DNA from 3 places in the Alteromonas sp. G4i35 genome. Region 3 is predicted to be linked to each of the others. Evidence: predicted binding sites of a transcription regulator. Region 3 holds the regulator's gene; each other region holds the start of a gene.
What was found. Region 3 encodes LexA, which represses DNA repair genes until DNA is damaged. Its sites were predicted from a motif close to TACTGTATNNNNATACAGTA; they were not measured.
Positions count from the first base shown of each region.

Region 1: ACFI6L_RS19765 (recombinase RecA) is a predicted target of LexA. The motif match lies at 5,470-5,489, and genes of this name have one in related genera.
Region 2: ACFI6L_RS18105 (DUF7218 family protein) is a predicted target of LexA. The motif match lies at 5,079-5,098, and genes of this name have one in related genera.

Region 1 is NZ_JBHNZD010000048.1:272-10,208, reverse strand. It holds gene ACFI6L_RS19775 (error-prone DNA polymerase) at 91-3,180, opposite strand; gene ACFI6L_RS19770 (Y-family DNA polymerase) at 3,217-4,704, opposite strand; gene ACFI6L_RS19765 (recombinase RecA) at 4,704-5,456, opposite strand; gene ACFI6L_RS19760 (hypothetical protein) at 5,704-6,213, opposite strand; gene ACFI6L_RS19755 (DUF885 domain-containing protein) at 6,216-7,967, opposite strand; gene ACFI6L_RS19750 (DUF1820 family protein) at 8,006-8,341, opposite strand; gene ACFI6L_RS19745 (M28 family metallopeptidase) at 8,530-9,937, shown strand, end outside.
Region 2 is NZ_JBHNZD010000033.1:1,294-11,230, forward strand. It holds gene ACFI6L_RS18090 (TonB-dependent receptor domain-containing protein) at 1-1,593, opposite strand, end outside; gene ACFI6L_RS18095 (methionine synthase) at 2,321-3,361, opposite strand; gene ACFI6L_RS18100 (DUF1852 domain-containing protein) at 3,487-4,461, opposite strand; gene ACFI6L_RS18105 (DUF7218 family protein) at 4,761-5,024, opposite strand; gene ACFI6L_RS18110 (pyridoxal phosphate-dependent aminotransferase) at 5,395-6,576, shown strand; gene ACFI6L_RS18115 (saccharopine dehydrogenase family protein) at 6,651-7,826, opposite strand; gene ACFI6L_RS18120 (aminotransferase class I/II-fold pyridoxal phosphate-dependent enzyme) at 7,965-9,194, opposite strand; gene ACFI6L_RS18125 (YfhL family 4Fe-4S dicluster ferredoxin) at 9,312-9,557, opposite strand; gene trhP (prephenate-dependent tRNA uridine(34) hydroxylase TrhP) at 9,561-9,937, opposite strand, start outside.
Region 3 is NZ_JBHNZD010000009.1:120,306-130,242, reverse strand. It holds gene ctaD (cytochrome c oxidase subunit I) at 1-1,426, opposite strand, end outside; gene coxB (cytochrome c oxidase subunit II) at 1,436-2,599, opposite strand; gene lexA (transcriptional repressor LexA) at 3,182-3,808, opposite strand; gene ACFI6L_RS07460 (COG1470 family protein) at 3,921-7,481, opposite strand; gene ACFI6L_RS07455 (sensor domain-containing diguanylate cyclase) at 7,654-9,937, opposite strand, start outside.

The DNA.
Region 1 (9,937 bases), on a different contig from region 3:
TGAAGCATTTCCTTGAGAGGAAGTTTTTTAATACAAAAATAAATCGCGTATCTATACACCATAATTTATCGTTTTGCGGGTGTAAAATATTCAGTGAAAATCTCTTGAACTTAATGACAGCTTTTCGAGCCACGGCGTCCGATCAATAAGCTTACCTGCGATGATATGAATAACTCCCTCTTTGGAGTGTTCAATAATACCATTTACCTGTAGCAGTTTAGCTTTTAAGAATGTTTGTTGCTGAGCACGAGCGGTAGCTTGCCACACCACAACGTTCATATTGCCTATATCATCTTCCAAAGTCAGAAAGGTAACACCTGCGGCAGTGCCTGGTGCTTGACGACCTGTTACTGCGCCAAGCACTTTTACAACAGATTTATTGGTCTTGTCTTTAAGTGAATTGGACCAGCTTATGTCTTTAAGCTTATGCTGCTTCTTGAGTAAAGAAATAGGGTGGTTATTTACTGATAAGCCGGTTGAGGCATAGTCTTCAAGTAAGTTTTCTGCCTCGGTCGGTGCAGCACCCAGCGGTGTGGCATTTTTATCTGCATAAAAATCGTCAGTATCAAACAGTGGTAAACGCGTTTGAGTATCCATAATTCGCCAGCGAGTTTCATATCGATTGCCTGAAATAGTGCGAAGGGCATCGGCGCTGGCCAGTGCCTCTAGTTCGTGACTTTTAAGCGATAGCTGCTGTAATTGTTCAACATTGGTGTAGCTTTTGTCTGAACGGTTTTCCACGATAAGCTGAGACGATGCTTCACTTAAGCCTTTAATAAGCTTAAGACCAAGCTGAATGTGTTTTTTTTGGCCTTGTACCACCAGAGAATGCTCAACGACAGATTGGTTAACACAGGGCGCTTCTACCCGTATGTTGTGACGCTTAGCATCTTGAACTAACTGAGACGGAGAATAAAACCCCATGGGCCAGCTATTTAACAGCGCTACGTAGAACTCAACAGGAAAGTAAAACTTCAACCAGCAAGACACATAAGCTAATACGGCAAAAGATGCTGAGTGCGATTCAGGAAAGCCGTAACCTGCAAAGCCTTTTATTTGTTCAAATAAGTTGTGGGCGAACGTACTGTCATAGCCTTTATCCGTCATCCCCTTAATGAGCTTGTCTCTGAATTCAAAAATTCTACCGTCTTTTTTCCAACTCGCCATGGCGCGACGCAGTTGATCGGCTTCTCCGCCACTGAAGCCAGCTGCAACCATGGCAAGCTGAATCACTTGCTCTTGGAAGATAGGCACGCCCATGGTTCGAGACAGAACTTTCTCCACATCTTTAGATGGGTAGCTAATGGTTTCGTTACCGTGTCGGCGTATCAAATAAGGGTGGACCATATCACCCTGAATCGGACCTGGCCGTACAATGGCTATTTGTACAACCAAGTCGTAATAGCGACGAGGTTTGAGCCTTGGCAGCATAGACATCTGAGCCCGTGATTCTATTTGAAAAACGCCTACCGTATCGGCCCGACAAATCATATCGAAAACTTGTTTGTCATCTCCAAGCTTAGTAATGAACGGAATACTGGTTTCAACAGGATATTGTTTATTGATAAGAGAGAATGCGCGACGTATAGCGCTTAACATCCCAAGTGCCAGCACATCGACTTTTAATAGGCCTAAGGTTTCAATGTCGTCCTTATCCCACTGAATAATAGTACGCTCTTCCATCGCGGCGTTCTCAACAGGAACAAGATCGTAGAGCGGCCCTGCGCTAATAACAAAACCGCCTACATGTTGCGACAAATGTCGGGGCGTGCCCAGTAAAGCTTCGGTAAGGGTAATTAACTGCTGCACCCTAGGCTCTTCAGGGTTTAGCCCAAGCCCTGCCAGCTGGGATTTCCACGGAATAACGCTGTCTCGGCGATTAATCTGCTTTACCACAAAATCAAGCTGTGATTCGCTAAAGCCCAGCGCCTTGCCCACATCTTTAAACGCTGACTTGAAGCGATAGCAAATAACCGTAGCCGCGATAGCGGTTCTTTCCCGGCCGTACTTTTGATAAATGTATTGGATGACCTCTTCACGGCGTTGATGCTCAAAATCCACATCAATATCTGGCGGTTCGTTACGCTCTTTGGAAATAAAGCGCTCGAACAGCACACTTATTTGCCTTGGGTCTACTGCGGTTATTTCCAAGCAATAGCACACTACCGAGTTGGCCGCAGAGCCGCGCCCTTGGTACAAAATGCGTTGTCGCTTGGCAAACTGAACAATGTCGTAAATGGTTAAAAAGAAATACTCATACTCTTGCTCGGCAATAAGCGTAAGTTCTTTTTCTATGGTTTGGCGAATATCAGGGGTTATACCTTCAGGAAAGCGCACTTTTATACCGGCCTCTACACGTTCCCGTAAATACGATGTGGGTGTATACCCTTCAGGTACAAGTTCCGCAGGGTAGTGGTAGCGCAGCTCTTCTAAAGAAAATGTGAAAGCGTGAGCAAGGGCATTGGTATTGGCAATCCATTTCTCAGGGTAAAGCTTCTTAATTTTTTGTACGGTTCGCAGACTACGCTCTGCATTACTCAACGCATCCCGACCTATTTTGTCTACACTGGTATGCACGTTAGTAGCATGCAATACATGTTGAAGCGGCAGTCTGTCAGCGTGATGCATGAGTACACCTGTACAGGCAATAACAGGAAAAGGATAGGCAGACTGCAGATGATTGTAATGCGCAAACCTGTGGTGATCCCTTCCGTCTAATAGGCGCTGAGCGCCAATATAGGCATCAATACTAGGGTGTTTTTGCAGCCATTCAGCCCAATGCTTGTCTTTAGCTTCTTTGCCGCTTGGTAGCCAAATGAATTTGCAATGGCGAATGGTACGCAAGTCCCACTCAGCTAGTTGGTATTCACCTTTATCAGAGCGACGCCTCGCGTTAGTAATAATTCGGCATAGTTCGCTATAGGCCGCTTTGTTCGGGCACAACAGCACAAAAGATAAAGTGTCATCAAATACAAAGTAACTACCCACAATAAGCGTAATCGGTAGGCCCTGATGCTTAATTTCGTCGAAAGCCCGTACCACTCCCGCTACTGAGCATTCATCGGTAATGGCAAGTGCGTCGTAACCAAGGAAAGAAGCCGTGGTAACAAGCTCTGCGGGGGAAGAGGCACCGCAAAGAAAACTATAATTGCTTTGGCAAAAGAGCTCACTGTATTTCATGATATTGCCTTTACCTTTTTCTTTAACCGCATACCGCTAGCAAAAAAGGCCCTGCACCCACCAGCGGCTCTCTTCATCTTTAAACACTAAAAGCCTTACGGATTGCTCAGTTTGGGCGATGAAATAATCACGCTTTGTTGGGCTGTCATGCCACCACTCGCTATGTAATCGCACGGGGCCAAAGCAAATTTGGGTAGCCTGAATAAGCGGTTTAGGTACATCAAAAGTGAAGGTGGGCGTAATGTCACTGCTATAAGCATAATTACGGGTGCAGTTACCGGTGCTCGACTCCGTCACCGTCATATATTCAAACTGATGGCTGTCGGCAGCGCGAGGTTGAAACGTACTGTTATCGCCTAGCTTCGCGTTTAAGCGCCCAATTAATTGCTTTTGTGCAATATCGTTAAATCTGTCGCTAAAAAAGTCGCCATTCTGCGTATCCATTTCTTCAAATTGCTGACAGGTAAGCGCAATGGCTGTAGCTGGCTCAGGCAACACCAGATTCTCAGTTTTAAGACTAAACAACGGCAGCCAACTTTGTACTGAGGACTGAGGCAGTGCCGAACGTATATTAATATCCATTACAGGTGCTTCTCTGAAATGAATATGTACACTGATGCTGGATGTATATAAGTTTCTTGCCCGTAAATAGTGAGACAAATGCTCAAACTGCTGGGTGACAAAAGGGGTTAGGTGCTGCGTGTTTTCAATATCAAAAGGCAATAGGATAAAGTTATCGAAGTGCTCCAAAGGCCTAAATAACGTAACGCGTGGAAAGGTTTCTCCCCTTAACGCAGTAAGATACATAATAGTGTTATTGTCAAAGCGCCGACCCAGTTCTTGTACCGGCATGGCCAGTAGCTGTTGTACGCAGGAAACGCCCACCCTTGCCAATGAGTCAATGACTTTGGGAGATAGAGCCGTAATAGAAAGCGGGCATGCACTTAGCGCTTTTTTTATGTCATCGGATGTATGTAAGTAGGTATTAAATTTATGAAGCGCTAATACTTTTGCGGCCTCAATTGTCCATGCGCTAGCAAAATGATAACGAATATCTGCTTCAGCCAGAGCTTGAGTTAAGGTTTTCCACAGTGGCGTATGGCCGCCATAGTAATGAGTTAGGTTATCTAGCCTTACTGCCAGACCGCTGACACTATTCGAGTGAATGTGGTTGTCTAAGACGATGTCAGAAGCCAGGGGGTAAAGCCGATGGGCTAACTGCGTCAGCATATGCTTTTCGGCTTCTTCACTGAAAGGCAGAATATGTACGTAAGGGCATAGCGCCGCCGCTTGGGCTAGCCCATGCCCAATTTCAATGCCTTCTTTTTTCGCAATATCATTACACTGCGTAATTTTGTTTGTTTTACTGCAGTACACAGCAACGGGAGTATTCGACGCTAACGCTGAATACTGGTTGTTAGTTTCGTGCTTCGACAACTGGCTATGTGCACGCTTACTTCTAGCCGCTTTGATATGGCTGTCTAAAGTTAGTTGATAGCAGTAAATATAAGCCCACAGCATCATTAGCTCACAGAGTGTAATGCCTGATCGGAAAGCGTGTTGTGTGCCATGGCCCATTTAATGGCGTGATTGTCGGGGGTCCACCGATGGGAAATAACAATGTTATCTTTGGGCCACCCATGACGCTGCTTGCGTATGTTCACCGCCAAAGCGTGGGGTTTACCTTTTAGCGCAATATCCAACGTAATGGGTAATGCACTGTCGCTTTCATTCGACAGGTTGGCTTGTGAATCGCTCCCCATGTTAGCCTTTGGGTAACCTAACTGTGAGGCCTGCTGTTGCGGTGGAGTATACAGCAAGCACAGCGCATCATTATGCGTTGCCGCTACCTGCAGGCGTCGCGCTTCTTTTTGATTTACAGCATTACTCCACAGCACTACGCAATGGCAAGCCGTACTTTTTAAACATTGCTCTGCTGCCCACAAAGACTCTTGTTCAGAACTTGGTTTTACTACCAGCACTTGTTGCGCTTTAAGCCCCAAGTTTTCTAACCACGGCGACTGTAGTAGCCCGGGAGGGTTAATAAATACCACCAGCTTATGCGTACGGTGTTGGCATATAACCTGTTTAAAGAGTGAAAGTTCACCCATGCCGGTTAACGAAGAGATACGGACAAGACCTGTAGATGTAACGCCACCGTTAAGTGCTTTATCCAGACGCGGAAAACCCAGTGAAAACTTGGTTTCACCTTGTCTCTGATCTCTGGCCCGCCAAATATGCGGGTGGTTATTAAGCACGGATAACGATTTATTCATGGCACTCAAAATAAACTGTATTTTTATACAGTATTATAGTGCAGCAATAACCCTTTTCAAGACAAAAGGTTTTTGACTTGTCGTTTTAAGCGCTAACTTACTGATTAGTTTGGAAAGGTAAAAAGATTAAACTTTTAAAAGAGTGGGAACATGGCTAGGGTCGCAGGCCTTACTACATAGCAAAGCAGACGACCCTGCCATACAGTTAGCGCTGTATAGGCGTTAACGAGGGACGTAGAGTAAAATGTTACTCTTCAGATGGTTCTTTTTGAGCCTTTGCAGTCGTGCCACTTACTGTTGCTGTAACGGTTTGGCAAAAAGCAATGAAGCCGTCGGCCGTATTTTTTGACCACACCATACGCACGTTGCTAGGGAGTGCTTTCACCACCTCACGAATTTCCTCAAGCGTCACTTCTTCATTAAGCAGCACCTTATTCAGTGACTCCTCAAATGACATCCCTTTCTCACAACAGGCCATGACGATAGTCGAAAAGTTGCGCATAAGCGGGTGCAGCGCATTGTATTGAGTTTGGTCGATAAGGCGGCTTTTATAGGCGCTTTCAATACGCGCAGTAAGATTTTTCTCCAACGCATCTGTAACAAGAACAAGGTTGCGATAAGCATACGTAACCTTGTTCTTGGTCTGTTTATTCGAGTGACGCAATAGCGCCAGCTCTTTCTGTAAATTCTGCGCTCGCAGCACAAAGTAAATTAAAAACAGGATAAGTAATACAATAACACCAAATGCAACGATCATGTTTATTGTGCCTTTTGTTCTTCTATAAACGTATTGATGTTTTGCTCCAAGATAAACAGTGGAACTGAGCCGTTTTCTAACACGGCGCGGTGGAATTTACGCACATCAAAACGCTCGCCTAATGCTTTCTCTGCCTTCTTGCGAAGGCCTTTAATTTTGATTTCACCAATCTTGTAAGACAAGGCTTGCGCTGGCCAAGAGATATAGCGGTCTATTTCAGTATTTACGTTGTGTTCTGAAAGCGCGGTGTTTTCCATCATATAATCAACCGCTTGTTGACGACTCCAGCCCATCGTGTGCATACCGGTATCCACAACCAAGCGACACGCACGCCACATTTCGTAGCTTAAGCGACCGAAGTTGTCGTACGGCGTTTCGTAAATACCTGCTTCAATACCTAAAAACTCAGAGTACAGACCCCAGCCTTCACCAAACGCTGAAATATAGGTGTTACGACGTACCATAGGTAAGTCTTCAAGCTCTGCTGCCAACGATATTTGAAGATGGTGGCCAGGCACTGCTTCGTGCAAGGTCAGTGCAGGCAATGCATACAAAGGGCGCTTATCGAGGGCATACGTGTTTACCCAGTAATATCCTGGCTGATCATCGCGGCTAGGATGAATGTAACGGCCCGTTGTATATTTGGGCGCGATAGCGTCTGGTACAGGCGCTACACCGTAAGGCGTTCTTGGCAGATACTCAAAGAGCGAAGGAAGCTTTGCGTCCATTTTCTTTGCAATGAACGACGCCTCTTTTAGTAAATCTTCAGCGCTGGTGGCATAGAATTGCGGGTCTTCGCGTAAAAACGCAATGAAGTCGTTAATGTCGCCATCAAAGCCAAGCTCATCCACAATTTGCTGCATTTGCGCGCGAATGCGTTTTACTTCAGACAACCCTAAATCATGGATTTCCTGAGGCGTCATATCCGTGGTGGTGTAATGCTTGGCTCTATTGGCGTAATACGCCACGCCATCAGGCCAGTTATTCGCGGCAATATCTTCACGGGCGTTGGGAATGTATTCATCTACCATGAAGTCGTAGAACATTTGATACGCAGGCAATACGCTGCTGGTTATGGCAGCCTTGCCTTGCTCCGTTAGCGCTGATTTTTGCTCGGCAGTAAAGTACTCTGGAAAACGGGTAAATGGAGAATAAAAGCCACTGTCCTCGGCATTTTCAACAATGTATGACGCCACCGAGTTCTCAAACCCTTTCAGCACGACTTTAGGTTGCGTGTAGCCTTCTTTTAGAGCCTGTTTCATGTACGCAATTTGTTGGTCAAAATAAGGTTTCAGCGCATTTAGGCGGCTAATGTAGGCCTGATAATCTTCTACGCGCTTAAAGGTGGATAAATTAGGAAGCGAGGCCATTGCACCGTGGAAGCCATATTCTGAATTGATAGGCACTAAATGCGCGCGATACGTATATTCGTCCACATAGTTAGCTAAACGATATTGTTGCATCAGCAAGGCAATATAAGCATCAGTAGAGATGTCTTCTTTTTTATACTGACTTAAGGCCTTTTGAAAAGTACGCCATTGTTCATTTTGTGCTTTCAGGGCTTTGGGAGAGTTGTCTGGTAATACGTGAGCGAGTGAAGTATCGCCTTCGCGAGAAGCTAGAAGCGGGGAAACCGAAAGCTCGTATTGCCAAATGTCATCAAGTAGTTGATACAAGCTTTCATCGTTAAGGTCCTTTGCAGATGAGCTAACGCTGCAAATAAATAATAATGCTGCTAAAACATAGCGATACATAAGGGTCTCCGGCAACCTTCACCGGAATGACCCGGCGGTTACTCTTTCGTTGGTGTATATATTGGACTAGGGAAAGCAGTTACTTTATCAGATTTATTTTCTAATTTAGTAATTTTGGCTGAACCTTTTTTATTTACGGCGTCAATGCGCAAAATGTTGTGCATCGGTACATAAGTTTTTGTTACTTCAGAAAATTCGGTTTTCAACCTTTCATGACTAGGGTCTACAACAACACTTGTGTGAGTATCCCACACAAAGTCACCTATCTCGATAAAGCCAAACAAAGCGCCCTGCATAAGGCTTTTTACGTATAACTCATAGCGCTCACCGTTGCTGATGAACTGAACGCGGTAAAGAATGTCGTCTTTTGACATAGATGCTGCTCTTCACTAAAAAAAATAAAAACACCCGGAAGCTGAGCCGGCATGCGACTGGCAATTTTACCTTGCTCATAAAATGCGAGCAACGGTAGGAAACACATGGTAAACGTAAGCAGTTTAATGGTATTCCGCCTATTAACTGCGTTACCATGATGCACACTTAGTTATATGGTGAAATTAGAATGATAAAAAAACTCCTTATAGGTAGTGCAATGACAGCAATGACCTTTGCTGCTACTGCCCATAACCACGCATCGACAGACAATGCTTTTAACCCTGATACACAGCGAATCAAATCGCACCTGTTTTTCCTAGCAGATGATTTGCTTGAAGGTCGTGACACGGGCTCTCGTGGCCATGAAATTGCGGCGCTATATATTGCGACCGAATTTGCTAAATATGGTTTGAAGCCAGCGGGTACAGACGGCTACATGCAAAACGTAGCGTTTCGCAAAGCGAATCTGGTTCAAGAGTCTCCCAAGTTTACTTTCACGCAAAACGGCGAAACCGTCGATTTTGACTACCCGAAAGAATATCTAGCTAGCCCGAGCTTGCTTAGCACTGAGGCTAATGTAAAAGGTGAAATGGTCTTTGTGGGCTACGGCATTGTGGCTGATGAGCTATCTCACAACGATTACAAAGACTTAGATGTAAAAGGTAAGGTTGTTGTAGCGCTTGCTGGTAAGCCAAGCGACTTTCCATCAGAAGAGGGCGCTCACTTTGCGTCTGGCTATCAAAAGCAAAAGTATGCGGTAGACAATGGCGCTATTGGCATGATCACTATCACAACGCCTAAAAATGAAAAGGTACGCCCTTATCAAAGCCGTTTGAACTACATCCATACGCCGCGTATGGCATGGTTAGACGACAGTGGTCAGCCTGCAAACAGCTTTTCTCAGCTTAAAGGTGGCGCTTACATGAGTGAAGGCGCTGCGCGTAAGTTATTTGAAGGCGCAGAAAAGAGCCTTGATGACGTTTATGCACAGCTTGAAGCCGACAAAGTACCGCAAGGCTTTGCGTTAAACGGTGTGGTTGATATCAGTAAGACGAGCGTACACGACACCATCACTAGCCCAAATGTTGTGGGTGTACTTGAAGGTTCTGACCCAGAGCTTAAAAACGAGTATGTGGTTTTCTCTGCTCACTCTGACCATATTGGTTTTGCCAAGACCGTAAAGAAAGACAACATTAACAATGGTGCCATGGACAATGCGTCTGGTACGTCAGTGATGTTAGAAACTGCACGCCTGTTTAGCGAAATGGAAGAAAAGCCAAAGCGCTCAATTCTGTTCGTATCGGTAACGGGTGAAGAGAAGGGCCTGCTAGGTGCAGACTATTTTGCTCGTAATCCAACTGTACCGGTTACTTCAATGGTGGCGAACGTAAATCTAGATATGCCAATTTTGACTTACGAGTTTGCAGACGTTATTGCGTTTGGCGCGAACCACAGTGATTTGCAAGAGTCAGTGGAAAAAGCGGCGGCGAATGCCAACATTGAACTAAGCCCTGACCCATGGCCTGAGCAAGCGTTATTCACTCGCTCAGATCACTATGCGTTTGTAAAGCAAGGTGTGCCTTCAGTGTTTATGG
Region 2 (9,937 bases), on a different contig from region 3:
TGCAAAGCCAACGTATCCTGCAGGTAATTCATAAATACCAGAGTTTGCGATGGTTGCGCCAGCGTTGTATTGTTCAATTTTGCTTGTGCCAACTGATGTAGTATTGACGTAGTCAATTGCTTCTTGTGAAGGCTGACCAAAGCCCATAATGTTCAGCGGTACACAGCCGTCATCACTACCTGACGCACAAACAATGTTTCCATCGCCGTCAGTTACTGCATTAAGTGCATTTTCGAAGTTTTGCAAAACAAGGTTGTTGCGGTTCTCACGCTCTAATTCAGTTTTGCCGTAGTTTACAAATGCCTCGTAGCTCCACTCGTCACCAATGTAGCCTTCGATACCTAGCACGTAGCGATAAGTTTCACGCTCGTCTGCTTCGGTGCGGCGCCCTAGGTCAGTCATCATGCGGTTAAGCTGAATGCTGTCTAGTTCGTTTTCATCCATGTATGCGGCAACGCTATCATCTAGAAAGGCATTGTTACGATAAATGGTTGTCTCTGAGCCGCCATAGAAGAAAGCAGGCTGACCCATTGTAATTGCACGAGTACGCGCGTACTTAGCCTGTGCATACACTGTGGTGTCGTCGTTTAGCTCGTAGTTACCTTTTACATTTAGGTTAGTACGATCAAACTCAGGCTGAAGCTGCGTAAACTGGCGCAGGTTAAACGAATCACAGTTTGCGCAGAACGCACCGTCTACTTGGTCACCGGTGTAGATTTCGCGAATTGAACCGTCAGCGTTGAAAGTCTGAGAGTTGCCGCCAAAAACGCCAGAGTTGTTTAGTGTGTAGTAGCCCGCATTAGCAGTGTAAAAGTTGTCAGGAAATGCCGTTGAATTTAACTGGTCTTCACTGCGCTCGTATCCCATGATGCTTTCAAAGCTCATATTACGATACGACGTTGCAGTCCAAGGGTTGTCAAGGGCCTCTAAAGCTTCTTGTGAGCTGTATTCGGCTGCAAAAGCAATGTTGCCGCGATCATTGTCGAAGTTAAAGCCGTATGATGCCTGGTATTTATCGTTCTTATAACCGTTTTCCTGTGCAAAGCCTTGCGTCGCACTCACGTCGAAACCTTCAATGTTCTTTTTAAGAATGAAGTTAACAACACCAGTTACTGCATCTGCACCATAAACCGCAGAAGCACCGCCAGTAACGATTTCTACGCGCTCAATCCACGAAGTAGGGATGGTGTTGGTATCTACCGCTGCAGAGCCTGCTGAAGAAGATACGTGACGTTTACCGTCTACCAATACTAACGTGCGGTCAGTACCCATACCTCGTAGGTCAAGAATATTTAGACCAGCAGTTCCAATAAATTGACCTGAATTACCCAATGAGAATGTGTTTGCAAGTGAAGGAAGCTCATTAAGCACCTCACCAATGTTCATCGCACCTGAATTAAGAAGTGACTCACCAGAAATGGCTGTTACTGGTGATGGAGCGATAGCGCCCTGACGAGAGATACGAGAACCGGTGACCTGAATTTTTTCAACGTCAGCGCTTTCATTTGTTGAGTCCTGTGCAAGAACGTTGCCTGAGGTCAACGCGACACTTCCTGCTAATGCTAACTGAACTGCAGTTGCAATATTTTTCATGGATTGTTCCTAGTGAATTAGATTTACGTGCTTGTTGTTGGTTAACGCCCCGTAAATAGGCAAGGGCTAGCCAAATTGCATGCGTAGTTTTTACTTATGTTGCAATGGCGCGCATTCTAATTATCTAGTATTAAATAAATCAATTTTTTGCGGTGAATTAAATTCTAGCTATGAAAGAGTTAACTTAATTTTAAAGAATTTATAAATAGTAGGTTTAATTAATATTTTTAAGTTTTGTATTAATAATGTTCAACAATTGTTTTTATATTGACCATGTGGTCGAAAAGTGTCTTTTTAGAGCACTTAATAAGCGGTTTTCGTCTTGTTTTTCATTTGCTTGTTTAGTTTTGAGTTAGAAGGTTTTTGCTCGTATATTGCACTAACTGAGTAAATTTAAACCGTGTATACTAAAGTTTCTTTTTTTAACGTGAATAATAGTTGTTTTGTCGCTGTTTTAAATCAGGTAATTGATAATGTTGCTCATAAGTTAAATATTCGTTACTTCTCCATGTGCTATATTTTCTCTCTTATTTCTTAATGATTTTTTTAATTATCCTTGATTCTGTGGAAACTATAAATAATGTGAGGGAGTTAACCTTAAATAAGGTCGAAAAGATGAGAATAACGCTGATACTGTTTTGAACCGCTAGAAATGAAAGAGCCCACTTTGATATGGGCTTTAGTGCGCTTTCAAAATGCTCTTGCTTAACAAAAGTTTTGAGGCGTATTAAGCACTGAGCTTCTGAGCTAATTCCTGCCTTACTATTTCAGCGCCAGCGCTGAGCGCCTCAAGCTTGCCTCGAGCAACCTGTCGTGAAAGGGGGGCCATACCACAGTTTGTACAAGGGTAGAGTTTGTCGGCATCCACGTACTTTAATGCTTCACGTAATGTAGCTGCTACTTCTTCTGGTGTCTCTATTGTGTCAGTTGCAACATCAATAGCGCCCACCATCACTTTTTTGCCTTTAAGAAGCGAGATCAGTTCAATGGGTACATGGGAGTTATGGCACTCCAGAGAAACCATATCAATATTAGATTTTGCTAGCTTAGGAAAGCTCTCCTCATATTGTCGCCACTCAGAGCCTAATGTCTTCTTCCAATCGGTATTAGCTTTGATGCCATATCCGTAGCAAATGTGCACCGCAGTTTCGCATTTAAGCCCTTCAATGGCTCTTTCTAATGCGGCAATACCCCATTCATTGACCTCATCGAAAAATACGTTAAACGAAGGTTCATCAAACTGGATAATGTCAACACCAGCAGCCTCAAGCTCCTTTGCCTCTTGGTTTAGTATTTTGGCAAACTCCCACGCAAGTTTTTCGCGACTTTTATAATGGTCGTCGTACAGCGTATCAACCATCGTCATAGGGCCAGGTAACGCCCATTTTATGGGCTGATCAGTTTGGCTCCTTAAGAACTTTGCGTCTTCAACGAACACTGATTTTGGCCGTGTAACAGCTTGGGTAACGACAGGTACGCTAGCGTCGTAGCGATTTCGAATACGTACGGTTTTACGGTTTTCAAAATCAACACCGTCAAGGTGCTCAATAAAGGTAGTTACAAAATGCTGACGGGTTTGCTCACCGTCACACACAATATCGATGCCTGATAGGGCTTGTTCCTGAAGCGTAACGCGAAGCGCGTCTTTTTTGCCTTCCTCTAATGCTTCATCTTCTAGCTTCCACGGCGACCACAGGGTTTCAGGCTGTGCAAGCCACGATGGTTTTGGAAGACTGCCTGCAATAGAAGTGGGGAGTAGTTTTTTCATGTGATTCGCTTTTTTCTAATCAATAATTTGTATGGATGCGCGAGGGGCAGAACGTACTGCCCTTATCATAGTTTTGTTGTCGCAACGTGTGCGGTTTGAATGTCGCAAGTATCTAAATCAACGGATCAGGCGTAGCTTGCTGTGAATTGCGCTAACTTGTGTTGATAAGGCTTTATAAAGTTCTCTTCTACGAACTTGCCTTGTTCAACGGCTAGATGAGTCCGCTCTTCACGGTCATAAACAATGCGAGTCACTGAGTGATCGCTATTTTTCAAGTTTGGTTTGTAGCTTAAACCTGCCTGGGCGTTAGCGTTATAAATCTCAGGGCGATAAATTTTCTGGAAGGTCTCCATCGTAGCAATAGTGCTGATAAGTTCTAAATTGGTGTAGTCGTTTAACAAATCACCAAAGAAATAAAATGCAAAAGGAGCAGCACTGTTTGGTGGCATGAAATAGCGCACGTTTAAGCCCATCTTCTTGAAATACTGTTCAGTTAGTGATGATTCATTAGGCTGATATTCAACGCCTAAAACGGGGTGCTGATTTTCTGTTCGACGGTAGGTTTTATTGTCGGAAACGCTTAAACAAATGACCGGCAGCTTTGAAAAATGTGCTTTATAGGCTTCTGAATTAACGAAATACTTAAACAACTTTCCGTGCAGATCACCAAAATCGGTAGGGACACTGAACGAAGACTGGCCACGATTGTGATTAGATAGACGAACGCTAAAGTCATAATCGCGAACATAAGACGAGAAGTTGTTTCCCACAATACCTTGGGTACGCTTGCCCGTTTTTTTGTCAATTATATTGGTTTGTAAGATCTCGATAGTTGGGAATGTGTTGCCGTTACCCTCAACGTCGATATCTACCGACACAATTTCAAGTTCGACAGCATAGCGATCGCCACTTTCATTATCCCAGCTAGCCAGTGCATTGAAGCGGTTGTTTATCATGCTTAGTGCATCGCGCAAATTTTCTTTGCGGCGTTGACCACGAGCTAAATTGGCGAAGTTGGTGGTGATGCGTGTGTTGTCTGAAGGGCGATAATCTTCATTAAACTGAACGCTGTTAATAGTAAAAGAGAAATCTGTGTTCACGTTGTTGTTCATGAGAATGCGCTTCTATTCCTAAAGTTAAACCGAGTAGTGAGACTGCTGTAAAAGCTATGAACACGTTATACGTTGATTTAACTATGAATAAAAATGACTTATTTTCATTTTATCATGAAATATTGTCATGTATTGGGCGGGCGAAGAGCTAGTCGCCTACTATTGAGGTGGTAGATCTTTACTTGAAGTTGAGGTTTGCCACGAAATGCACAAATTATGCGTGACTGATAAAACGTAATCATCACCGCCACAGTGACCAGTTTTTGTATGTGGCGGTCTATCCGCCACTAATGATTGCGTAACGCATCAATTAATTCGTCTTTGCTCATGTTAGAGCGACCTTCAATGCCGACTTCCTTGGCCTTTTGATACAGTTCCTCTTTAGTGCGATCCTCGTACTTTTTGCCTTTTCCACCATCTTTAGAAGGCGTTTGTTCGCTATTGGCTTGCGCATTGGCAATCCGCGCCGACTTCTCTTTGCTATAGCCTTCCTCGCGAAGGGCTTCGTAAGTGTCGTCGTTTTTAATTTGGTTGCCGTGGTCCTTAGCCATATTTAACTCCTGTTTTGCATACTGAGTAATCGATTAATGTTTCGCCGTAATTCTTACTTTGTATTTATATAGATGGATTACACAGTCGTATAAAAGGCAGGCTTCAAGTGCGAAGAACCAATAGCGAGAGAGTGCTGCGCCTTTAACATCAGAAAAAATGTCATTCATCGCAAACGCTAAAAACGACAAAATAACGCTGCACCGTAATGTAACGACTTAACGCGTTAAAACTTCTTATGTTGTCAATTTTAGTGCGCCACATGCACGTAGAAAGTGCATTTATGTCAATGGTTTAGCGTTTTTATGCTATTGCGCGTTTAAAAATAAGCCTTTAGTCTAAAGTGAATGTAGACGGAAGACAGAGCGAAATATGAATAAAAATGAACAACAGAGCACCGTGAATTCTTCACGCCGTAATTGGTTAAAGTCAGTGGGATTAGGTGCAGGAGCAGTAGCGCTAACGACCAGCGTTGACAGTATTATGGGCGACCTTCGTGCCGCAGGTATGCAAACTGAACACTTCCCGTCTGCTACCCCAAATGTAAACGATGGTCTTATTCGCCTATCGTCGAATGAAAATGCCTTTGGGCCGTCAAAAAAAGCCGCAAAGGCAATGCAAAGCGAGCTTTTAAACCTAGCGCGTTATACCGACGCTACGGTTGAAGTGTTAGCGCAAAAAATTGCTGAGCAAGAAGGCGTATCTGCTGAGCAAATCGTAATTACGAATGGATCTTCACCTATTCTTTTTGGCTATGCGGACTGGATCACCAAAAACGGCAATAAGCTGGTAACGTCTATGGCAACCTACGAAGGCGTACCACGGGGCGCTGAGTTTATGGGGGCAGACGTGATCTACGTGCCGTTAGCCAATGATATGACTTTTGACCTAGATGCAATTGAAGCTGCAGTAACCGAAGATACGACTGCTGTGTACGTATGTAATCCAAATAATCCGACAGGGAGCATGGTAGATGCGGCGAAGCTTACCGCTTTTGCAAAACGCGTATCGAAGAAAGCACAGGTTTTCATCGATGAAGCCTACATTGAAATGTCTGATGCTTACCCCGCTAATGTGCAATCGAAGCTAGTAGCTGAGGGGTACAACGTGGTGATTTGCCGCACCTTCTCTAAAATTCACGCCATGGCGGGACAGCGTCTCGGTTACGCCATCATGCCTGCTGAGCAAGCTAAAACAATGGGCGGTATGCTGCGCATGGGTGGTGTGAATTACTTGGCATTAGTAGCGGGTATGGCAAGTATGGATGATCATGAGAACTTAAACACAATGCGCTCACGCATTAAAACTGAGCGTGAAAAGTTAGTAAAAGTAGCTAAAGAGTTAAAGCAGCCGTTTGCGCCAAATCCACAAGGGAATTTTATTTACATGGATACGGGCATGCCGCACGATAAATTTGCAGAAAAGATGAAAGCTCAAGGTATAAAGGTTGTAGGGCGCACGTGGCCTGGGTACGACTCATGGTCACGTATTAGCGTAGGGACACCTGAAGAAACTGACGCGTGCGTTAAAGCATTAAAAGCGGTACTCGCTTAAAAAACAACAATAACACCTAGCGCAGAGAGAAAAGGCTGAACGCAATTTGTGTTCAGCCTTCGTTTTTTGAATCGCTATTTCTCGATAATAAACGTTAAGCCTGCTTTTTCTTCTAAACGGCGGATAAGCTTGTTACCAAGTGCTGCCGCAGGTGTGAAGAAACCACCAGATAAACTAACGTCTTTGCACAAGCAAAGGGCAGATTCTGAAATCATTTTACTGGTAGAGCCGTAACCTGGATCCTTGTCGCCTTTTACCGATACGGCTAGCATATCACCATTGGTAGCGGTACCCACAAACATGACATCGTAAAAGCCATTTTCGCGCTCTTCTTTGCTCGGGCCTTCACCTGGTTTAGGGCCATCATCACTTGCAAGCGACTTATCTTTGGCAACGTGATTCGCCATGGCTTCACCTTTCTCACCTGGACCAGTCATCATCATTTCATCATATTGAAAGTTCTTGCCGTAGCTATATCCGCCCAGGTAGTTCGTGCGATGAACGTTTTTAGTATTGATGGCCGCCATAATAAATGGTGCAACCCATGTGCCTAACTGCTCATCGAAGTAAGGTTTATTGCCATCGGGCTGTGGCTGATTTGACGCGCCATCGGTTAATGAGTGCGGGTTAATAAGTGCCGCCATGACAGACTTATCTTTGTGCGCAGCCGCCATGGTCGCTTTTAAACTTGCAGCCGTACCGCCAGAGAACGTGCCCTGCATTTTACGAACGCGACCTTTTACATATTCAATGACATCGCCAGTTTGCTTTTTGGCATGTTCTTGAAGGTAGTACACACCAAGGTCAAAAGGCACAGAGTCAAAGCCACACGAGAACACAATGTTTGCGCCGGTTTCTTTAGCTTTCGCTTCGTATTTATTGATCATTTGGTGCATCCAGGCTGGCTCACCGCAAAGATCTGTATAGCCGGTGCCGTTATCGACACATGCAGAAAGTAACTTTTCACCGTAAATTTGATACGGACCAACAGTGGTAAGTACAACGGCTGTGCGCTTCGTCAACGCATTTAGCGCGTCATCATCATCACCATCGGCTACAATGCTAGCAACGCTTTCACTAATGCCTAGCTCCTTTTTTACGCCGTTGAGTTTAGCTTCGTTTCGGCCTGCGACCGCCCACTTAACGTTGTCATCGCTGCCATACTGAGCCTGAAAATATTCAGCTACTAACTTACCCGTAAAACCTGTAGCACCGAAAATAACTACATCAAATTCCCGTTCGTTACTCATTGTTTTGTCCTGTTTTATCTCGTTTCGACACGTGTCATCAATATGCGTTACTCAATATACGCACAAGCACCCATATCTATCATTTTTTTCGGTAATATTTGTCTATTCACGAAATTAAATGGTGAGCATAAAAAAGCGTTAGCTTAATGATTCTACAAACTCAGCAAGCCGTGAAAGCCCTTCCTCCAAGCGTTCAATGCTAGTGGCGAAAGACAGTCTTACGTAATGGTTGGCATTGTGCTCACCAAAATCATTACCCGGCGTAAGCGCTACATGATGTTGTGAAAGTAGGGCATCACAAAATTCAATTGCACTTAGCCCTGTGTGCTTAATATTGATGTAGGCGTAAAACGCACCGTCAGGCTTTGCATCTAAACCAAGCCCCATATTTTCAAGTGCACTAAAAACAAGGGAAGCACGCTTTTCCAGCGTATGGCGGTTTTGCTCGCATTGCGCCAATGCTTCTGGTGTAAAGCACGCAAGAGCGGCTTTTTGCGATAGGGTAGAGGGGCAAATAAACAAATTCTGCGCGAGTTTTTCAACGATGGGCGTCATTGCTTCAGGTACCACACACCAGCCAAGACGCCAGCCGGTCATGCCAAAATATTTGGAAAAACTGTTTATTACGACCACTGTTTCTTCAAGCTGCGCATTGGCAAGTACGGTTTGAAGTTTGGTATCAGTGCCCAAGGTCGACTGGGAAGCGAATGTATCATTGCGTACATCAAGATCAGCCGAAAGCGATAGATCCAAGTAAATTTCGTCAACAATTAAAAAGCCACCTTTGGATTTGCAGTACTCGCCAATTTTAGTCAACTCTTCTGCATCTATAACCGTACCAGTAGGATTGGCAGGTGTGGCAATAAGTACACCTTTCGTGTTGTGCTTCCAATTATCGGCAACACTTGTTGCGGTTAGCTGAAAGTTATCCTCACTGCGTGTTGGTACCAGCGTTACCTCTGCGCCAAATGCGTTTAAAAAACGTCGGTTACAAGGGTAAGAAGGGTCGCCCAATATCACGTTGTCGCCTGGTTCAACCAAGGCAGCACTTGCCAAAAGTAAAGCGCCAGAAGCCCCAGCGGTCACGACCACTCTAGAAGGGCTTACCGCTACGCCATGTTTAACTTCATAAAAGCGTGCAATGGCTTCACGTAGTTCAGGCATGCCCAGCGCCGAGGTATAGGGAAAAACTGGGGCATTTAAGCTTTCTTTCATTGCGGCGAGCACTGCCGCGGGTGCGCCGAAATCAGGCTCGCCTAAATTAAGTCTTATAACATCTTTACCTTGCAGTTCTAGTGCCGTGGCTTTTTCGCCATAGGCCATAGCAAGAAACGGAGAGATCGCCGTAGCGCGAGAGGCAAACTTCAAAATAAAACCCTTATTAGTAATGCCAATTCAAACTGTACCGCAATTAGGGATCACTCTTGGTTATGATTCAAGGGAATTCTTCGAGAAGTACAATTAACTCGCTGACTTACTTCATAGCTAACTATTTAAACGAACAAACTTTTCGGCCAGCTCGTCTAGTGATTCTTTATTGTGCGGGTCAGGCTTAACAACATCTAGTGGGCATACCGCTGCGCAAGTAGGCGCATCGTAATGCCCCACGCATTCTGTACAGCGTAATGGGTCTATTTCATACACTTTACTGCCCATGCTTATAGCGGCGTTAGGGCATTCAGGTTCGCACATGTCGCAGTTAATGCAGCTATCAAGAATAAGCAGTGCCATGCATTATGCCTCGCTCACGTTTTCGGGTGTTACTGCGTTAGCCGCTTTTCGAAACGGATTGCGGGTATCAACGCCTTCATCTAGATTTCGCAGTAGTAGGGCAAAGTTTAGAGACACATCGCTGGGTATCGGTATTCTTACTTGGTGTCCTGAACCCTTAGCATCCGTAATAGAATGTTTTCTCTTATCCAGCATCTCATTTAGCGTAAAGGTAATGTTGCCGCTTGGCGTCATCAACTCGAGCGAGTCACCCACACAGAATTTGTTTTTAACGTTTATAATTGCATAGCCAGACTCTTCACAACGGTCAATCACTTCACCAACAAATTGCTGTTTATCGCTGACTGAGTGGCCATACTCATAGTTCTGATACGCGTGGT
Region 3 (9,937 bases):
CGAACTGCAATGCATAGTCAGGAATACGGCGTGGCATACCAGCCAAACCCACAAAGTGCATAGGGAAGAACAACACATTGACCGATACCAGTGAGCACCAGAAATGCCATTTAGCTAAAGCTGTGTCATACATTTTTCCCGTCCATTTAGGCAACCAGTAATACACCGCAGCCATGATGGAAAAGACCGCGCCAGTTACCAGTACATAGTGGAAATGGGCTACAACGAAGTAAGTGTCGTGATATTGGAAGTCCACGGGCGTGATCGCCAACATTAGCCCTGACAACCCACCAATGGTGAACAGCACAATAAAGGCAATAGCGAACATCATTGGCATTTCAAAGCTCAGTGAGCCGCGCCACATGGTCGCTACCCAGTTAAACACTTTTACGCCAGTAGGCACCGAGATAAGCATGGTGGCAAACATGAAAAACATTTCCATGTACACCGGCATGCCCGTGGTGAACATATGGTGAGCCCACACAACAAAAGAGAGCAGCGCAATCGACGCCGTGGCGTAAACCATAGACGCGTATCCAAACAGCTGCTTTCGAGAGAAGGTAGGAACAATTTGCGAGATAATGCCGAAAGCGGGCAAGATCATAATGTACACTTCAGGGTGCCCGAAGAACCAGAAAATATGCTGGAACATAACCGGGTCGCCGCCACCAGCAGCATCAAAAAAGCTCGTGCCAAAGAACTTATCAGTTAACACCATGGTAACCGCACCGGCGAGCACTGGCATTACCGCAATCAGCAAGAATGCCGTGATAAGCCACGTCCATACAAACAGCGGCATTTTCATCCAGGTCATGCCTGGCGCACGCATATTAAAGATGGTCACAATCACGTTAATCGCACCCATAATGGATGAAATACCCATGATGTGAACAGAGAACACAAACAACGCTGTCGAATCGCCACTGTAAGTCGTTGAAAGGGGCGCGTAGAAAGTCCATCCAAAAGCAGGGCCGCCGCCTTCCATAAAGAGCGAGCTCAATAGAATGAGAAAGGCACCTGGTAAAATCCAGAAGCTCCAGTTATTCATGCGCGGTAACGCCATGTCAGGGGCGCCGATCATCATGGGAATAAGCCAGTTTGCGAGCCCAGTAAAGGCTGGCATTACTGCACCAAATACCATGATAAGCCCGTGTACCGTAGTCATTTGGTTAAAGAAGTTTGGCTCTACAATTTGTAGACCGGGTTGGAATAGTTCAGCGCGGATCACCATGGCCATCGCACCACCAACTAAAAACATAATAAAGGCAAACCACAGGTAAAGTGTGCCTATGTCTTTGTGGTTAGTGGTAAACAACCAACGCGTTATCCCTTTAGGAATATGATCGTGGTGTTCATGGTCATCATGTAGGTGACCGTCATGAGGCGCAGAGGTATCTGGCGAAATAACTTCAGTTGCTTTGCTCATTGTCTGCTCCTAGTTTCCGTTTGCCACTGCGTTGACATCTTTGGCTTGAACCATATCGCCAGTTTTATTGCCCCAGGCATTTCGCTCGTAAGTGACTACGGCGGCAATTTCCTTAAGACTTAGCATTTTTCCAAACGCTTGCATGGCTGTTCCTGACTTTCCATGCAGCACGATGTCAATGTGACCTTGCTGATCTTCTAGTGCCATCTTGCTGCCTTTTAATGCCGGGAACACGCCAGGTAAACCTTCACCATTTGGCATATGGCAAGCAGCGCACGTTGCGTTGTATACTCGCTCGCCCTCTTTCATCAGTTCATCCATAGACATATTCATAGAAAGTAGACGCTGCTCTTCTTCTTTTGCTTTACGAACAATCTCTTCTTGTTCGCCCATCCACTTTTCAAACTCGGCGGGTTCTTTAGCAATTACCACAACCGGCATATAGCCGTGGTCTTTACCACAAAGCTCTGCGCACTGTCCGCGATAAATACCCGGCTCATTCACCTTGGCCCAAGACTCGTTAATAAAGCCGGGGTTGGCATCTTTTTTCACGGCAAAGTCAGGAACCCACCAAGAGTGGATAACGTCGTCAGAAGTAATAAGAAAACGTACTTTTTTACCTGTGGGAATAACCAGAGGGCGGTCAACTTCAAGCAGGTAGTTATCTGTTTTCTGGAATTTGTTCTCTATTTGCTCGCGCTGAGTGGCGAGTAAAGAATAAAACTCTACATCGCTATCCATGTACTTGTAATGCCATTTCCATTGAGAGCCTGTTACTAACACCGTCATGTCAGGCTCAGACGTGTCTTCCATAGCAATTAGAGTATTCGCTGCGGGTACCGCCATGAAGATAAGAATAAGGAAAGGAATAACGGTCCAAGCAATTTCAACCTTCACGTTTTCGTGAAAATTAGCTGGCTTGGCGCCACGGGACTTTCTATGTAGATACATTGAGGCGAACATCACGCCAAAAACTACAACCGCGATACCTACACAAATGAAGAACATCAACATATGGAGGTCGTATACCTGCCCACTGATGTCGGTAGCACCGCGTCTCAAATTAAGCGAAGAGGCTTCTTCGCTTGCTTCTTGCGCAAAAAGCAAAGGGGAAAAAAGCAAAATTGGTATACTAGAACACCATTTTACGAAAACGGTCGTTAGTTGTTTCACTCAGCACCTCCGTAATGGCGTGGTCAAAGACGCTGATTAATTTGCGCGATGCCCTACCAAATGGTTTGCGAACGATTGACCCATAACCTCAACTTGTAAAACAAATTTAGAGCCATTGTTATTATTTTGTTAATCTCTGTATAAGAATTGCGCAATAATGTCGTGCCGTCTAGTCTTTTCTATTAAAAATTTAACGAAGTGGTTAATTTTTAATCATTTACTAAAATGGTCGCGGGGGATTTCACGTGCAAAAAGAGAAAGCCATTGCTGTGAGATGCCCTTGGAATCAAACAGGCATTTTGAACACGGGGTTAAAGTAAATGCTCGACTAACTAGTTAAGAAATCAATAAGTAATCGATTACTCAATGTCGATTTCAAACAAAATTCAAAATAAAAAATGGAAAATACTTGAAGCATTCATAGAAAGAATAACGTGAGTAATGATAAAAATAAGCGCGCAGAAAACCAACAGGTTTGCTGGGCAGGATAAAACCTAAGTTGGCAGATTGAGGAAAAAAACAGGAACAAAAGACATAAAAAAAGCGGCTAACGCGCCGCTTTTATACAAACAAGCTAAAATACTACATCCAGTCAGCGTTTCTGATCACACCCACCGCAATGCCTTCTATCGCAAAATGTTCAGTCGCCAAATCAACTTTTATTGGTGCAAACTCATCATTCTCAGCATGAAGCAATACTTCACGCCCGCGTTTCTCTAGACGCTTTACGGTGACGTCTTCATCTACACGCGCCACAACCACCTGACCGTTGTGTACATCAGTGGTGCGATGAACAGCGAGAAGATCACCGTCTAAAATACCAATGTCTTTCATGCTCATACCGTTAACGCGTAGCAAAAAGTCGGCATGGGGTTGAAACAGTGCAGGATCGACTTTGTAGTGCGATTCAACATGCTCTTGCGCCAAGATCGGCTCACCGGCTGCAACACGCCCAATTAACGGTAGGCCTTCTTCTTCTTGTGCGTCGTTATCAAGAGGGATATTGAGCTTAATGCCACGAGACGTACCAGGCAAAATTTCAATCACGCCTTTACGCGCCAATGCTTTCAAATGTTCCTCTGCTGCATTAGCAGAACGAAAGCCAAGCTGACGGGCTATTTCCGCACGAGTAGGCGGCATTCCCGTTTCTAACATGGTTGTTTTAATAAGTTCTAAAACTTCGGTTTGTCGAGCTGTGAGTGGGCGCATAAAAGACCTGTCTGTTCATACAGTTCCTGTAAGTATATACACCTAAAACTAAATAACAAGCACTTGCCGCGTCTTTTGCGATCTGCAATAGCCTACGACAAGTGCTTTCCTCTTATTTTACGAGAAGAGCCATGTTCGGGTTACTAATTTGTAACTCCAGCTCCCCATCACTATTTTGACGTGTGCGCATGCCTTCAACATTATCGAGCCCAAGTCCAGGGCTTTGCCACACCACATTGCCTTTATTATCAACCTCAACCACGCGATATGCGATGCTGTCATAATAATTGTACGAATAGTCATTCTCGTTAGGCTGGTAGATAGCGAGAATCGACTGATTAGACGACGTCGTTGGAACAGCCGCTATATACTGAGGGTAGAATGACGGTGCTATAGCGTCTTTGAGTTCTAATGCATCGCTCGCCACGTCATAAACATTGATGGTGTTGTAGTTTCTATTTAAACACGCAAATTCAAGTTCGCTATCACTATCAAAATTTACCGTGAGCAATTGGTCACAATTGGTTTCCAATTCATTCAATCCAACAAATTCACCATCCTGCATTTTATAGAGCTTGAGCGAACTATAGCCCCCAACAGCAAAATAATGCACACCGTCTTTTTCAGAGGCAGCAAGCGCATTAATTGAAAAATCGTTAATGATTGAGTCGATAAGCACCTGATTCTCGATATCAAACGCTTTAAGTCGATTGTTCTCAATAATAACTGCATCGGCGTAACTGTCGTTATTTACGTCAATGGCTTCAATAAACGAAATTTCACTATTCTGATTATTGTTCAGTGTCCACTGAATAGCGTTATCTGTAAGTCTCACGACATTAAACGACGAACTATAATCCAGTGCCCCTATTAGTAACTCACCCACACCGTCATTGTTGTAGTCTGTAACGACCGGTTTGCTATAGTTATAGACATCTTCGCCAACCTCAGCACTTATCGCAAAGTTATCCTCTTTATCTACCGATAAAATCTGAATAGATGATTCGTAACTACTTGTATCGCTAACAAAGACGGCTCTTTCATCATTATCGCCATAAGGTGCCCAACCCGCGGCATGATATCTACTCGCGCGCGGCGCACCTTTTATATCTGACAAGGCATATTCACCGTTGGCATCTTGTTGCGCTACTAAAATTTGATTATCACCAGTCCAAATAATGTCGTCCACATTGTCATTGTCTAAATCGTCAATGAGAAGTGACATGCCACTGTAAGTGTTGTGGTTAAGAGCCCACTGCTCAGAGATTTGTCCCGCTTCTAATGCAAAACCTCTAACTTGTCCCCACTGACACTCGGAGACAACCACTATTCCTTCTGTAGCTGGGCTTTCTTTACTATAGGCGATATCACAAATGTCTCCATGTTCCGCCGTTGCCAAACTGCTTTTCGATACTGCTGAGTAGATTGAGATATCATTCCAACTATCGGCACCGATGATTTCATCTACACCATCGTTATTCATATCACCCAGCACAACAAATGCGTCGCTGAACCCGCTACCGTATAGCCATTGGTTGGCACCGCTTTCGATATCAAATACATAACCATTGTTCGTTACCATTTCTATCGATGCGTCATCATCTACGTTACCAAAAGCAAGGTTATTGACGCCGTCAATATCGTACTGTTGCAACTGCTCACCTGTGCGAACATCTACAATGGCAATAGAAGTCGCATTGTAATATTCGCTCCCATATAAATAAGCAACTTCATCAACTCCGTCACCATTGATGTCGTAAAATAAGCCAGAAATAATACTATCTTCAATAATAAACACCGCTTCTGCGTTACTTTCGCGGTCTTTTATTACAGACAATCCCTGTTGAGTAAGAAGGTAGATTTCATCATTATTGTCACCATCAACATCTTGGGTATGCACGCTTCTAATTTCGCCTTTAGTTGGCAGTTTATACGGATACACATAGGTATTTTTAAGCGTATTGCCTTCTAGCGAAAATCCGCCCACGTTGCGAGCATTTACCGTGATAAGTTCACTTACACCATTGGTCGAAGCAATAGCAAAGCCGTGATTATAAATTGGTGTCATCACAGTAGTACGAGCATAAGCCGGGGCCTTGTCCGCATAAGAAGTGATTTCGAGCGTTTGTTGGGATTCAGTTCCGTCTAAGCTAGCGAAACTAAACATATAAGTTTGAGCGTTGAAAAGTTGATTCGCAGGTACATTCCAGGTCATCAGACCTTCCGCATTTAACGAAGCACCGGGAGGCGCTGAAATAAGCTCTCCCGCGACGTCATCGTCAACTCTGTCTGGGTCACTCATCGATACGGTAAACTCTACGTATCCGCCCGCAGTTACTACTTCAGGCATATTCGATGCAGTGAGCGTCATAGGAGAATTGCCGATCTCAACGAAAGTAGGCTGGGATTCAACAACGTTAATACCGTCTGACACCACCATGGTAACTTTAACTTCATCACCGAAGACTGCGCTGTAAGGTGGCAGCGTGGTACCATTAACATCGTCAAGGACTACACCATTTACATACCAGCGAAACGAAATCACCAGCTCTGAGTCGGGAGTATCTGAATCATGATAGTAGCCAGGCTCAACGGTGACTTCATCTGTGGTATAGACAGTCTCATAGGCATAGTAATAAGGCTGATTCACTACAGGAGGTACGGATATCGCATCGATATCTGAAAGCGCAAGGCCAGTATGATTTCCGCTGGCAAACGCTGTTAGATTATTAAAGTATACACCTACATCGTAAATATCATCGCCGTTGTTATCTTCGCCATAGCGAACAGCGCCATCAATAACGTCAATTCCAGCCGTTTTATCTCCTTTTACGACCAGCGAGCCAGATGACGAATAGGGAAGGTCGCCCTGATCAGAAGAATATGCAAAGTCCAATTTGCCTTTAGACGCAATGTAGATTGAACCATTAAGTTCAGACACGAAGGTGTTGTTTGTCACCCCTTCTGCTGATGTGCCACTGACCTTGTAAGTTTCACCATTGTGCGTGACAGTAAGATACTGCCTCGTCTCTTCATAAAACGTACCTGTTTGTGGGCGGTAGCGAAAATCAACACTTAAGTAGCCTTTTAATGTTGTGCGCACGCCACCGTCTAGCATAGACAAAGTAGTGAAATAAGACGTTACTTCGGAGCTGTTTTCACCTGCGTCAGTAATAACTAGCGAAAATTGTCCGTCATACCGAGTGGAGTCGTAATATTGAATGCACTGATCATAGTCTACAGTAATCGTTCCTTTACCCGTGTCTTCATCAAGCTTACCTGAGTATGTTACTGATCCTGATTCATAGCACTCGGTCGTACCTTCAACGTTGCCGTTCTCATCTAGGAAGGTGTAGATATCATATTGATCTACATAGGGTGAGCCACTTGTATTGTCACCAAAGAGCGTGATGTAAACCTCTTGTACTGCGCTGATATCCACAGTAGAGACTTTCGTTTCTCCACTGTAGTTCGCATCAGCATAGGTGGTTGCCGCCGAGTTTAGTCGTGACTCTGAGTAATCTAAAGGATTTGATAAAATTTCTAGTGCTGTCGGCTCAGGTGGAGGTGGTGGGTTTGTAGGTGGAGAAGAATCAGAGCCACCTCCACCACCACACGCAGTTAGAGCTAAAAGAGAAAAAAGGCCAGAAAAACCCAAGCGCGAAGTTTTCATACATCGTCCCTGATTTAAAAGGCATGTCGGCTTTTTAGTTAAAAGCTCAAAACAAGCCTAATTATTAAGTTTAATAAAATATTCGTTTTTTATAACTTAACTTTATCAATCTAGCAACAGCGCCTTGAGCGTATACGCTTATATTTAATGTAGGCGAAGCCACGTACTATTATTATTCATCCCATACGACTTGGTTTCTGCCCTGCTCCTTGGCTCTGTACAGCGCCTTGTCAGCAAGCGATAAGAGGGCGCTGAAATCCGCCTCAAAGGTGTCTTTGATAAATGTTGCGCCAACGCTGATCGATAAATTCATCGTGTCTGTCTTGTAGGTCACCCTTCCTTCTTCAACAGCAATGCGCAGTGCTTCTAGCTGCCTATGGATCTCTTCTTTCTTGTCACCTATCATGACTATTGCAAACTCTTCTCCTCCTAATCGAGCCACGACATTTGGCGTTTGATTATGTTTAGCTATTTTTCTCGCAACAGCAATAAGCGCCTGATCTCCAGCATCGTGACCGTAGGTATCGTTTACTTTTTTGAAGTGATCAATATCGACGATAGCAACACATCCACGACAATGTTGTTTTGAAAATGAGATGCACTCGTCAAGGAACGCGCGTCGGTTATAAAGGCCCGTTAAAGAATCAGTCATCGCCAAATGCCTAAGCTTCTCTTCAGCAACGGCTCGGGCTTCCTCAAGCTCTACTGCGTAGAACAAGCCAGCCAATGCATCTAAAAAGGGCTGTAGAAACTCAGCATCTTCGTCAGTGTAGGTATCAAACTTATTCGCTAAACCGACCATTCCCACTACTTTATCTTTCACTTTTATAGGTAGGCCTAAAAATCGGCTAATGCGCGGATGACCGTGCGGAACACCTTTGGAATTAGGGTGACTGTTTGGCGCATTACTAATGGTAACTTCTCCCGTTAAAATTGAGGTTCCAAAAAGGTTGTCGAAGTTACTAAAGTAGAGGTTTCGTTTTTTGTATTCTGCATATTGAGAAAAGCTACTGTTATCCCAAACAATTTCAGAAATCGCATGAATGAAAAGTCTAGATGAGCTACCGGCTCCTTTCATTTGGCCGACGAAGGCAAACTGGCTATCTGAGATATCTATGAGTTCGGCCAATACGGACTGACACGCCATCGTCAAGTCATTGTTTTGGAGATATGATGCCCGGGTTTTATTGATAAATTGAAGGAGCTGGGTTTTCTTTCTCTCATGCAGTTCGCTTTCCATTCGTTGCGTTATATCTCTATGAATACCTGCTATACGAACCGGCTTACCTTGGGCATCTGTCTCAACGGTTTTCCCATAACTTTCAACCCAAACCCAAGAGCCATCAGTGTGTTTCATGCGAAATGTGGTGTTAAAGACTTTGCTCTTACCAATTAGATGCATGTTGAGCTGCTTTTCAACTTTGACGTAATCCGCGGGATGAATGAGCTGTCTAAAAAAGCGGGAGCCACTGTCATAGTATTCATACTCAAGACCAACAATGTCGCACCAGCGCTTGTTGACTTGATTAACATCGGCGGCCAAGTTCCAGTCCCATGTTCCTAACTCTGAAGCCTCGAGTAATAAACGCATCCGCTGATTGGTTTTATTGAGCTTGTCTTCCACATACTTTTGGTCACTAGTGTCAAACAAAAATGCTTGAACCGAGTACAACATGCCGTCTTCGCGAAAATTTGCCGTTGATATCATGCTCACCCAAATAGTACGCGTTGGCGTCCTTATCTGAAGACGGCAGGTGTGCGTTTCCACACCTTCCATGTGGGCCTGCATAGCAAAGGTAAAATCACCCTCCGCCTCCTCAGACAGCACCTCACTCAATGCCACCGTTCCAGTGAGCAAATCTTGGGGTGAAACTCCCAATACACGCTCACTATTTTTCGAGATATACACCAGCCTCAACGACGTATCATAGCGCCACGTTGCCAACACAATAGGAGACTTTTCAATAAGCCCGTGCTCGCGTTTAAGCGCTTCGTGTTCTCTTGAAAGCGAAATATGCTGACTAACCAAAGCACCTATTCTCTCTAAAACTTCTAAGTGTTTTGCGTCTATTTCTCTTGGCACGGTATCAATTAAACATACGGCACCGATTACCTGATCATTTATCTCGATCGGCGTTCCTGCGTAGAAACAAATGTGAGGTTCTCCGGTGACGAGAGGATTATGCATAAACCGTGGATCTTCTTGCGCGTTGCTAACAACCACCTGCTTGCGCTCTTCAACAACGTGACTACAGAACGCATGTTCACGAGTGACTTTAGAAAGAGTGGTTCCGTAGTGTGCTTTAAAGGTTTCTTCAAACTCTCCGACGACGCCAATGAGTGCGATCGGCACCTTGTATGCCTCTGCGAGCACCATCATTAAATCATCAAGATCTAGCGGCACTTCGCTATTGAGCATAAAGTCATCAATTGTCTTTAACCGGCTTTGATCATCC